Linked DNA regions of Bdellovibrio bacteriovorus. The main gene of each other region encodes a partner of the protein of the gene in region 3 in a complex. Links are inferred from orthologs where the notes say so. Each region holds a gene or a part of one and is shown on either strand. Other genes may lie near its edges.

What was found. The genes of interacting proteins can lie anywhere in the genome.
Region 1: the proteins of AZI85_RS02660 (region 3) and AZI85_RS11450 are in contact, whole or in part, in a crystal structure (PDB 6Y11), measured with the Thermus thermophilus proteins. The link is inferred for Bdellovibrio bacteriovorus from one-to-one orthologs. Residues at the interface, in WP_096411122.1 of Thermus thermophilus: Arg36, Val44, Arg45, Met46, Gly47, Pro48, Asn49, Arg50, Val51, Leu57, Gln58, Ala61, Asp62, Ile64, Lys65, Ile67, Phe68, Lys69, Glu70, Ile72, Val74, Glu223, Ala224, Glu225, His233, Thr234, Glu235, Tyr236, Ser237, Trp241; in WP_096411117.1 of Thermus thermophilus: Arg16, Glu17, Gly18, Leu24, Leu27, Val28, Trp30, Gly31, Arg32, Asn34, Ser35, Trp37, Thr54, Asp55, Ala56, Asp59, Ala61, Arg62, Phe63, Gly64, Glu66, Val67, Phe68, Arg69, Ala70, Ser71, Arg73, Gln74, Ala75, Asp76.
Region 2: the proteins of AZI85_RS02660 (region 3) and AZI85_RS11425 are in contact, whole or in part, in a cryo-EM structure (PDB 6ZJN), measured with the Thermus thermophilus proteins. The link is inferred for Bdellovibrio bacteriovorus from one-to-one orthologs. Residues at the interface, in WP_096411122.1 of Thermus thermophilus: Arg41, Phe42, Val44, Arg45, Met46, Thr296, Tyr354; in WP_096411123.1 of Thermus thermophilus: Thr2, Leu3, Lys4, Leu6, Ser9, Thr13, Tyr16, Leu17, Val22, Thr23.

Annotation. Positions count from the first base shown.
Region 1 is NZ_LUKF01000016.1:358,352-361,051, forward strand. It holds AZI85_RS11450 (NADH-quinone oxidoreductase subunit B), read right to left. Parts: upstream 1,748-2,700; coding sequence 1,253-1,747; downstream 1-1,252. Other genes in the region: nuoD (NADH dehydrogenase (quinone) subunit D), read right to left, coding at 1-1,266; AZI85_RS11455 (S8 family serine peptidase), read left to right, coding at 2,066-2,700. UniProt on the Escherichia coli protein: NDH-1 shuttles electrons from NADH, via FMN and iron-sulfur (Fe-S) centers, to quinones in the respiratory chain. The immediate electron acceptor for the enzyme in this species is ubiquinone.
Region 2 is NZ_LUKF01000016.1:352,756-355,754, forward strand. It holds AZI85_RS11425 (NuoI/complex I 23 kDa subunit family protein), read right to left. Parts: upstream 1,763-2,999; coding sequence 1,238-1,762; downstream 1-1,237. Other genes in the region: thpR (RNA 2',3'-cyclic phosphodiesterase), read left to right, coding at 1-144; AZI85_RS11415 (hypothetical protein), read right to left, coding at 172-558; AZI85_RS11420 (hypothetical protein), read right to left, coding at 655-951; AZI85_RS11430 (2Fe-2S iron-sulfur cluster-binding protein), read right to left, coding at 1,759-2,999. UniProt on the Escherichia coli protein: NDH-1 shuttles electrons from NADH, via FMN and iron-sulfur (Fe-S) centers, to quinones in the respiratory chain. The immediate electron acceptor for the enzyme in this species is believed to be ubiquinone.
Region 3 is NZ_LUKF01000001.1:531,338-534,306, forward strand. It holds AZI85_RS02660 (complex I subunit 1/NuoH family protein), read right to left. Parts: upstream 2,080-2,969; coding sequence 922-2,079; downstream 1-921. Other genes in the region: nuoL (NADH-quinone oxidoreductase subunit L), read right to left, coding at 1-33; nuoK (NADH-quinone oxidoreductase subunit NuoK), read right to left, coding at 62-385; AZI85_RS02655 (NADH-quinone oxidoreductase subunit J), read right to left, coding at 375-911; AZI85_RS02665 (NADH-quinone oxidoreductase subunit A), read right to left, coding at 2,083-2,451; mfd (transcription-repair coupling factor), read left to right, coding at 2,573-2,969. UniProt on the Escherichia coli protein: NDH-1 shuttles electrons from NADH, via FMN and iron-sulfur (Fe-S) centers, to quinones in the respiratory chain. The immediate electron acceptor for the enzyme in this species is believed to be ubiquinone.

The DNA.
Region 1 (2,700 bases), on a different replicon or contig from region 3:
ATCACCTGTTGTTCCTACTGGAACATCAAAGTCCAAAGCGTCGTAACCATAGTAAGGTTTCGCTTTACGCAAATCCAAGTTCACGCCGGAAGCGCGAAGAAGAGGACCTGTGTAACCCCATTGAATCGCGTCTTGAGCAGATACCGGGCACACGTTTTTAGTACGAAGGATGAAGATTTTGTTGTCCAAAACCATCGAAGCCATTTCGTCAGTGCCTTTACGGATCTCTTTACAAAGAGCTAAAACTTCGTCGAACCAGCCTTCAGGCGCATCTTGAGCCATACCACCGACGCGAGTCATAGATACAGTCAAACGAGCTCCGCAAAGTTTTTCGAACAAGCCATAAACCTGTTCACGAAGACCGAACATATAGAAGAAAGAAGTCAAAGCACCCAAGTCCATCGCGCCCGTACCGATTGCAATCGTGTGGTCGATGATACGAGAAAGCTCTGCCAAGATCACACGCATCGCTTGCGCTTTAGGCGGGATTTCCACGCCCAACAAACGCTCGACCGCTTTACAGTAACCAATGTTATTCATTGGCGCTGAACAGTAGTTCAAACGATCTGTGTACGGGATCACTTGGTTGTACGGATGAGTCTCTGCCATTTTTTCGAAACAGCGGTGAAGATATCCGATTTCATTGTTACAACGAACGATCGTCTCGCCGTCCATCTCAGCCATCACACGAAGAGTTCCGTGCATCGCTGTATGGGCAGGACCGATATTCAAAGGAACATATTTATCATTCAACACATCACCAGGAGAACCCGGTTCGTTGTTGAAGTGAATTGGCAATGAGGACGTGCAAGGTTGTTGCAAGTTCGCATCGTAGTCTTTACGAAGCGGATGACCCACGAATTGATGATGAGTCAAGATACGGCGCAAGTTAGGATGACCCTCGAACTTGATACCGAACATGTCATAGGCTTCACGCTCAAACCAGTCCGCACCCTTCCAAGCCGGAAGAACTGTCCCGATAGATTCGTTTTCACCAACCTGTGCTTTTACACGCAAACGAGAAGCGTCTTTTGACGAGAACAAGTGGTAAACAACGTCGAAACGTTTTTCGCGGTTTGGAAAATCCACTCCGCACACGTCCATCAAGAAATCGAAATGACCATTTTCGCGAAGAAACAAAAGCAACGCCGGAACGTCTTCTTTTGGAACTTCAAGAACGTCATCACCCACAGCGTGGATGAACTTGTAGTTCTCGATTTTAAATTTACCCGCGAGGTTTTGTTTTAAAGTCTCAAGTTTGTTCATATGGATACTTCCAGTTGTCTTTCCAAGGACGTGGTTGACGAGTCGCAATCATACGTTGCAATGCCATGATTCCATCCATCACCGCTTCTGGTGTTGGAGGGCAACCTGGGATGTAAACGTCGACAGGGATGACTTTGTCGACGCCTTGAAGAACGTGGTAAGCGCGGTAGAAACCACCAGAGCTTGCACACGCGCCCATGGAGATCACGTATTTTGGTTCAAGCATTTGTTGATAAATACGAGTGATCACCGGAGCCATTTTTTCTGTGATAGTTCCAGCAACGACAAGCAAGTCCGCTTGACGAGGAGAGAAACGAGCCACCTCAGCACCGAAACGTGCTAGGTCATACTTCGGTCCCATCACTGACATGAACTCGATACCACAACAAGCAGTACCGTAAGGCATTGGCCACAAAGAATTTTTTTGCCCCCACGCCACCAAAGCATCGAGCCTTGATGTGAAAGCAACATCTCGTGACATATCATCTATGGCTTGAGTTCCGCTTGCGCCTGCGAGAGACACAGAACCCTGCACTTGATCTTTGTGCATAAATACACCTCTGCAATTTCATTTAGCTATCATTAAGTAGTTACTGAAAATCCGTAATCCTGACAACTAGATAAGTAATATAAGGGGCGCGTCTGATTTCTTCAACGCGGCATTCCGAAACGGGGTAATTGAAATTGATTCTCTAGTCGTCTCATTTCAAACTTTAATTTCCACCTAACATCACTCGAGGAGAAGTCCAGTTGTTGATCAGCAGGACTTCGAGGGGACCTCGACAAGAAGGGAAACAGCATGAAGAAAATGGCTCTGTACGTGAGTTCTGCCATGCTTGCGATCAGCTTAGGGGCGCAAGCTAATTCAAAAAGACAAGATTTGCTCATTAAACTAGCACCGGGCTTCGTCGAGTTCGAAATGCAGGGAGCAAAAATCGAAAAGCTGAGCGAATCCTGGGTTCGCGTTCAAGCGCCTCGCGGTATGAGCATTCAATCTCTGGAGAAAAATCCAGCTGTTGAGTACGTTCAACCGAACTACAAAGTGAAATTACTTGAAGATTATCGCATTGAAGACCCATTGCGCCGTGCTGCTTTGGCGAAAATGCTTTCTAGAAATCCTCAACTTCGCGCAGCCGCTCGTCAGGACAATCCGGCGATCCCTGACGCTCCGCAAACTACAACAGGCGCGGATCCTTTGTTTTCAAAACAATGGGGCATGATCGATAACGGCGTTGTCGATGCATGGAAAGTGACTAAAGGAAGTCCAGATATGATCGTTGCCGTGATCGACACGGGCGTGGACTACACTCACGAAGATCTTCTGCCGAACTTGTGGAGAAACGCGAATGAAATTCCAAACAACGGTATTGATGACGACGGCAACGGTTATGTCGACGACGTGATCGGCTGGGACTTTGTCGGCAACGACAACAA
Region 2 (2,999 bases), on a different replicon or contig from region 3:
GGAAAAATTCATGTGAATGAAATCGTGCTTTATGAATCAAAACTTCAGGGAGTTTTCCCCGTGTATACGCCGATTTTACGTTGCCCTCTGACGGGAGAAGAAAAGCTTGTGGAAGAAGAGGCCTTTCCGATTATCGCGCCATAAAAAAAGGGAGCTTACGCTCCCTTTTTTTTATCTGTGGGCCCATCCGTAAAGGCGGATGTAGATCGTGCTGTTCTTAAGATAGAACATCAGATCTCCATAGTAGTGACCTTCAAATGGAGGCCAGAAGAAAACTCTTGTCCAGCAAGTTTGGCGTGGTGGCAATATCTTCGGGCAATTTGTCGTGGCATCGTAGGCTTGCCCACGGATTGAAATGCCTTCGAGGTCCACTTGTTGCTCGCCTGCTGTTAATGAAAAATCGGCATACATACGGCTGTTCACCCAAGTAGAACCGAAGTTGTAGCTATAGTACTGGTCTTGCTGTTTTCCTGACTCAACTGTCAATGCGGTGACGTCGTTTGCCGAAGCCATCACGCTTCCAAAAATCAATGACATGAAAATGAGTAGCTTCATCATGGTTCCCCCTACACTTAAAGTCTGAAAGACGGACGCATGCGAATCAATGCAAATGCTTGAAATTTACGCACAGGGTTGCAAAAAAGAAGCAGGCACTTACTGGCACTGAACATTGGCAGTTGCATTCACGAAGTAGTACGGTCCATTTGCGTAAACATAAGCGTACTGGAAGCCACCTGCGGGCACCCACACTTGGAACCAAGAATTCATCCACACACCTGTTTGAGTTAGACCGAAAACTTGTCCTTGGCAGAAGGCATTGAAGCCTGTGTAGTTATAAACCTGAACAGCAGTCCATTGAGGTGTCACTTGGAATTGCATTTGCGGAACCCACCAAGCAAAGCTCAATGAAGGCAGCATAAAGCCCACGATAGCAACGAATAGATTTCTCATAAAAACTCCTCGGTTAAAACTTTCCAGAGCCTCGTAACATGGGCCCTGTCGCTGTTTCAACGAAGAAACGACAGCCTTGTACTACAAAGAAATTAAGATCGTGAATTGCTGTTTATTTCAATTTGGAAGAGAGGTTGAGGGCCTCGTGACCCAGTTTTGCGCGATGGGTTGCAAAAAAGAAGCAGGCACTTTTTTCGATGCGATGGGTTGCAGAAAAGAAGCAGGCACCTTTTGGTCGGCGCCTTCAAAAAAAAAGGAGCTATTTCTAGCTCCTTTTTTTTGGCGATTAGATGCCTGATTTTAGGCGTTCTTCGTCGTCGACGTGGGTTTGGATGCCGCCCTTAAGATTTGGACGGTAAGCCAGGTGGTTGATGTCGTAGATGAAGTTGGCACCGTTCACGCCTGGAGTTTGCCACTCAGGGCCCAAACGGATGGCGTCCACGGGACATGCTTCTTCACAGTAACCGCAGAATACGCAGCGAAGAATGTCGATTTCGTAGCTGATCGGGAATTTTTCGACGTGAGGGTCGTTGTGTTCCGCCGCTACGATTTTGATACATTCCGCAGGACAGTTCGTCGCACACAACATACAAGCTGTGCAACGAAGTGAACCGTCTTTTTTCACTGTCAGAACGTGATTCCCTTTAAAGCGAGGAGAGTATTCATACTTTTCCTCTGGGTAGTTCAACGTCATCATTTTCTTGCGGTTAAGAAGGTTCACCAACAAGTGCTTCATGGTGATGCCCAGGCCACCCAGGACCCCTGGCAAGTACCACTTTGCTTTTTCAGAGTTATTTTGCATTACGCTCATAGGCTGCCTCTTCTAAATACAAACTCGTTCTTCTTACGAGCTTCCAAAGTCACTTGGTCTTCACGCTGATTCATCGGCATGAAAGGTTGAGCTGTCGCTGTTGGGATTGTCAGGTTTTTACCTGCCAACAACAACGCCGCTTCCGTCAAAGTCAGTGCTTCAGAAACAATCGTCGTTACTTTTTTGAACTTCTGTTCAAGACCTGCGTGGTTGATGAACGTGCCATCTTTTTCCACGAAAGTTTTTGTTGGGATCAACCATACGTTGCCAGTCAAAGACATCAACGCATCGTCTTTACCTGCTTGCAACCAGATCAAGTTTTGAGCTTTTGAAAGCTCTTTCACGCGCTCTTGAAGATCAGGGAAAACGGCTTGGTTTTCAGGACCCGCAACAACCACAGTTTTGATCGAACCGTTACCAAGTCCTTGAGTCAAATCCGCCCAAGTTGCTGTGATACCGTGTTTTTCCAAAACTTTCAGAAGACCTTTTGTATTCGGGTTTTTATCACCACGAAGAAGAAGGCCGTCAAAGCTGTCGAAAGTTTCTTTGTTATTAATCCAGAAGAAGACTTTCTTAGTTTTGAATTCGTTTACGAATGTAGACACAATCGCATCAAACTCTTCCACTGTGTATTGAGCCGTCAAAACAAGAGCCAAAGAATCGCCCGAAGTGTTTTTCAAAACTTCATGAGCATTCTTCGCCGCCGCTCCGCCAGCCATTTCTGTCCAGCCAGAAGCATTGCGAACTTGCGCTTTCAACAAGCGAGTTTCTTTGTTCACGAATTTATAGATGTCGCGACCTTCGTCACACATCCAGTAACCGTTCACTTTTTCATTGTAAACAGGCTTCACGCGGAAGAAACCTTCCTTGTTGAAGTACACTTTTACGTTACAACCGTTTGAACAACCGTTGCAGACTGTTTCCGCGTCTTTGAGATACCATACGCGCTGACGGAAACGGAAATCTTTCGACGTCAATGCACCGACCGGGCAGATGTCGACAGTATTCAAAGAGTATTTATTGTTAAGCTCAACACCTTCGTGAGTTCCGATTTCAGAACGGTCACCACGGTTGAAGATACCCAACTCATTCGTCTTAGAAACTTCTTCAGTGAAACGAACGCAGCGAGAGCACAAGATACATCTTTCAGAGTCCAAAACCACTGTCGGACCTAGATCGACCACTTTGTGTTTTTTTACTTTGGCTTCAGCCATTTCTGGATCGTACTTACCGTACT
Region 3 (2,969 bases):
ACCAACGAACGGAGCTAGGATCAAAAGGGCCATTAAAAGAGAATGATTCACGGCTGCTCCCTTATCCTTTCAAGTGTTCAAAGAAGCGAATATTCACTTCGTTAAAGCGTTTAAAGATTGAAACGGCCAATGCCAAACCTACCGCCGCTTCTGCCGCGGCGATTGTCATGACAAAGAAAACCATGATGTGACCATCAAGAATGCCTAAGTACTTGCTGAATGCGATGAAGGTTAAATTCACAGAATTCAACATCAACTCTACAGACATCAAAAGTACGATCACGTTACGGCGAAGAAGAACTCCGGCCATACCCATCATGAACAAAAGTGCTGCCAGAACTAAATAGTGAGTCAGGCCAATGTTGTTAATGAAATCAGTGTTCATGTGTTCCACCTTTACTGCGCGCTAGAGCCACCGCACCAACTGCGATCACTAGCAAAAGAACGCCCAATGCTTCAAAGCCGAAGATGTATTTAGAAAACAAAATCTGGCCCAACTGTTTTGTTGTTTCCATGCCTGTTCCCGCAGTCACTGGGTTGTCCGTAGTTTTTTCAGTCAAAAGACCTACAGACATCGCAATGGCGCCGACAACCAGGCCTGCCAACAAACCTACGGAAGCAATTTTAACTGCTCCAGAAAACTTTCCCTTCGTGAAAGCTTGAAGATCTTTCTTCAAGTCGAAGAGCATGATCACCATGACGAAAAGAACCATCACGGCGCCGGCGTAAACGATCAACTGAACACCTGCAATAAAGTAAGCATTCAAAGTCACGAACAACGCGGAGATACCCACCATCGTCATCGCCAAACAAAGCGATGAATAAATCGGGTTAGATAAAAGAATGACACTCAGGCCGCTGACCAGAGTGACAATCGCTAAGAACCAAAAAAGAAATGCATCTGCTGTCACGTTATTCTCCTCACAAAGATGCGATGTAGATCACAAACGCGGTAATGATCGTGTTTGCTAGCGCCCAAGGAAGCAAAGTCTTCCAACCGAAATCCATCAATTGGTCATAACGGAAGCGTGGAAGCGTCCAACGAACCCAGATGAAAACCCACAAGAAGAATGCAAACTTGATATTGAAAACAAGGAAGTGGATCAATGCCACCAAAGCACTTGCCCAGCCCGCAGAAGACGTTACCGAAGCCGCCCACTCTTGAACTTGTTCAACGGATACGTACGGAATACCGTAACCACCGAAGAAGAACAAAGCCATCAAGCCTGAGGCGATCATCATGTGACCGTATTCACCGATGAAGAACATGTTGAATTTGAAGCCGCCGTACTCTGTATGGAAACCGGCAACAAGTTCAGATTCACCCTCTGCCAAGTCGAATGGAAGACGATTTGATTCGGCAAATGCTGTTGTGAAGAACAAAAGAGCTGCCAATGGTTGATAGAAAATCCCCCAGTTTGGAAGCCAACTTGCAGTGATTGTGTGACCCAAGAAGACGAATTGAAGGGGACCTTGTTGAGCCACCGTCATGTCTTGAAGGTTGAACGTACCGTAAAGCATGATCACGCCCACGATAGAAAGACCCAAAGCCAACTCGTAAGAGATTGTTTGCGCCGAAGCACGAAGAGCACCCATCAAAGAGTACTTATTTCCTGAACCCCAACCCGCCATCAACAAAGTGTAAGCAGCCAAAGAAGAAACACCCAAGATGAATACGATACCAACGCCGATATCATAACCTTGAACCAAGAAAGTGTACGGACCCCAAGTAGATCCAAACATTTCAAATGTTCCTACTTGAATCGGTGTCGACATTGGGATGGCAGAGAACGCCACCGCACCTGGAATCAACGCAAATACCGGAGCTGCATAGTACAACAATGGTTTTGCGGTATCTGGAACGAAGTTTTCTTTCGTCAAGAATTTCACAGCGTCAGCCAAAAGTTGCATCAAGCCCAAAGGTCCTACGCGGTTGGGTCCCAAACGATTTTGAATGAATGCGGAACCACGGCGCTCTAGCCATACAAGAATAGGAACTGCTTGAACCATCATCAAAAAGATGACGACAAGTTTTAAACCGTTAACGGTAATTTCAAAAAGATCTTTACCCATTCCCATTGATTAGTCCCATTCCAATGCTTTTGATTTTACTTCCCAGAAAAGTCCGAAGATGAAAATTCCGATGAAGACCATCATCGAAATAAGCACGAACAGACCTTGTCCTGATGATAAGAAATCACGGAAAGAAGTTGCCCATGGATACATGAAAATGATCTCGATATCGAAAAGGATGAAGAGGATCGCAGTAAGATAATACTTTACTGAAACCTTTGTATCTTTCTTATCAAGAGCAGGAATACCGCACTCGTAAGGCTCGTACTTGATAGAGTTATAAACGGGTTTGCCGCCTGTTTTGGACGCGACCCATACTAAAAATGCTCCGAATAGAGCGATGAAGATGACGATGAAAATGACTCCACCGAGTGGCACTGTACCCCTCCAAAGTTGTCGTTATTATTTGGATTTCAATTAGTTATATATGTGTCGTCTGTGAAAACCAAGAAATATGAATGGAAACAAGGCGATAAGCATGGCAAGATGAGCCCACCGAATGAAAGCCGAAATGACTCATACAAGGCTTGAATCCATCCTGGAAAGGGCCTTCGAAACAACACGCGGAAAAATTCAAGTGACCGGAGCTGCATCTCCGCTCGCGCTTGCTTACTTTTTGTCGCAGACTTACTCTAAAAAAATCAACAGCTTGCCGCACTTAGTTGTTGTTAGCAGTCTTTCCGAAGCGAACAAACTTCAGCAGCTTTTAGAGTTCTTTGACCCATCTCGTCACAGCACGATTTTACCTGCTTTCGATGTTTCACCTTATTCCGGTCTTTATCCAAACTCGAGAGTCGTTAGTGATCGCGTTCGATTCTTGTCTCGAGCCCAACAAGCGAAGGCTGGAGAAATCTTCATATCTGTTTCTGACGCGCTGACACAAAAGACTTTGCCGG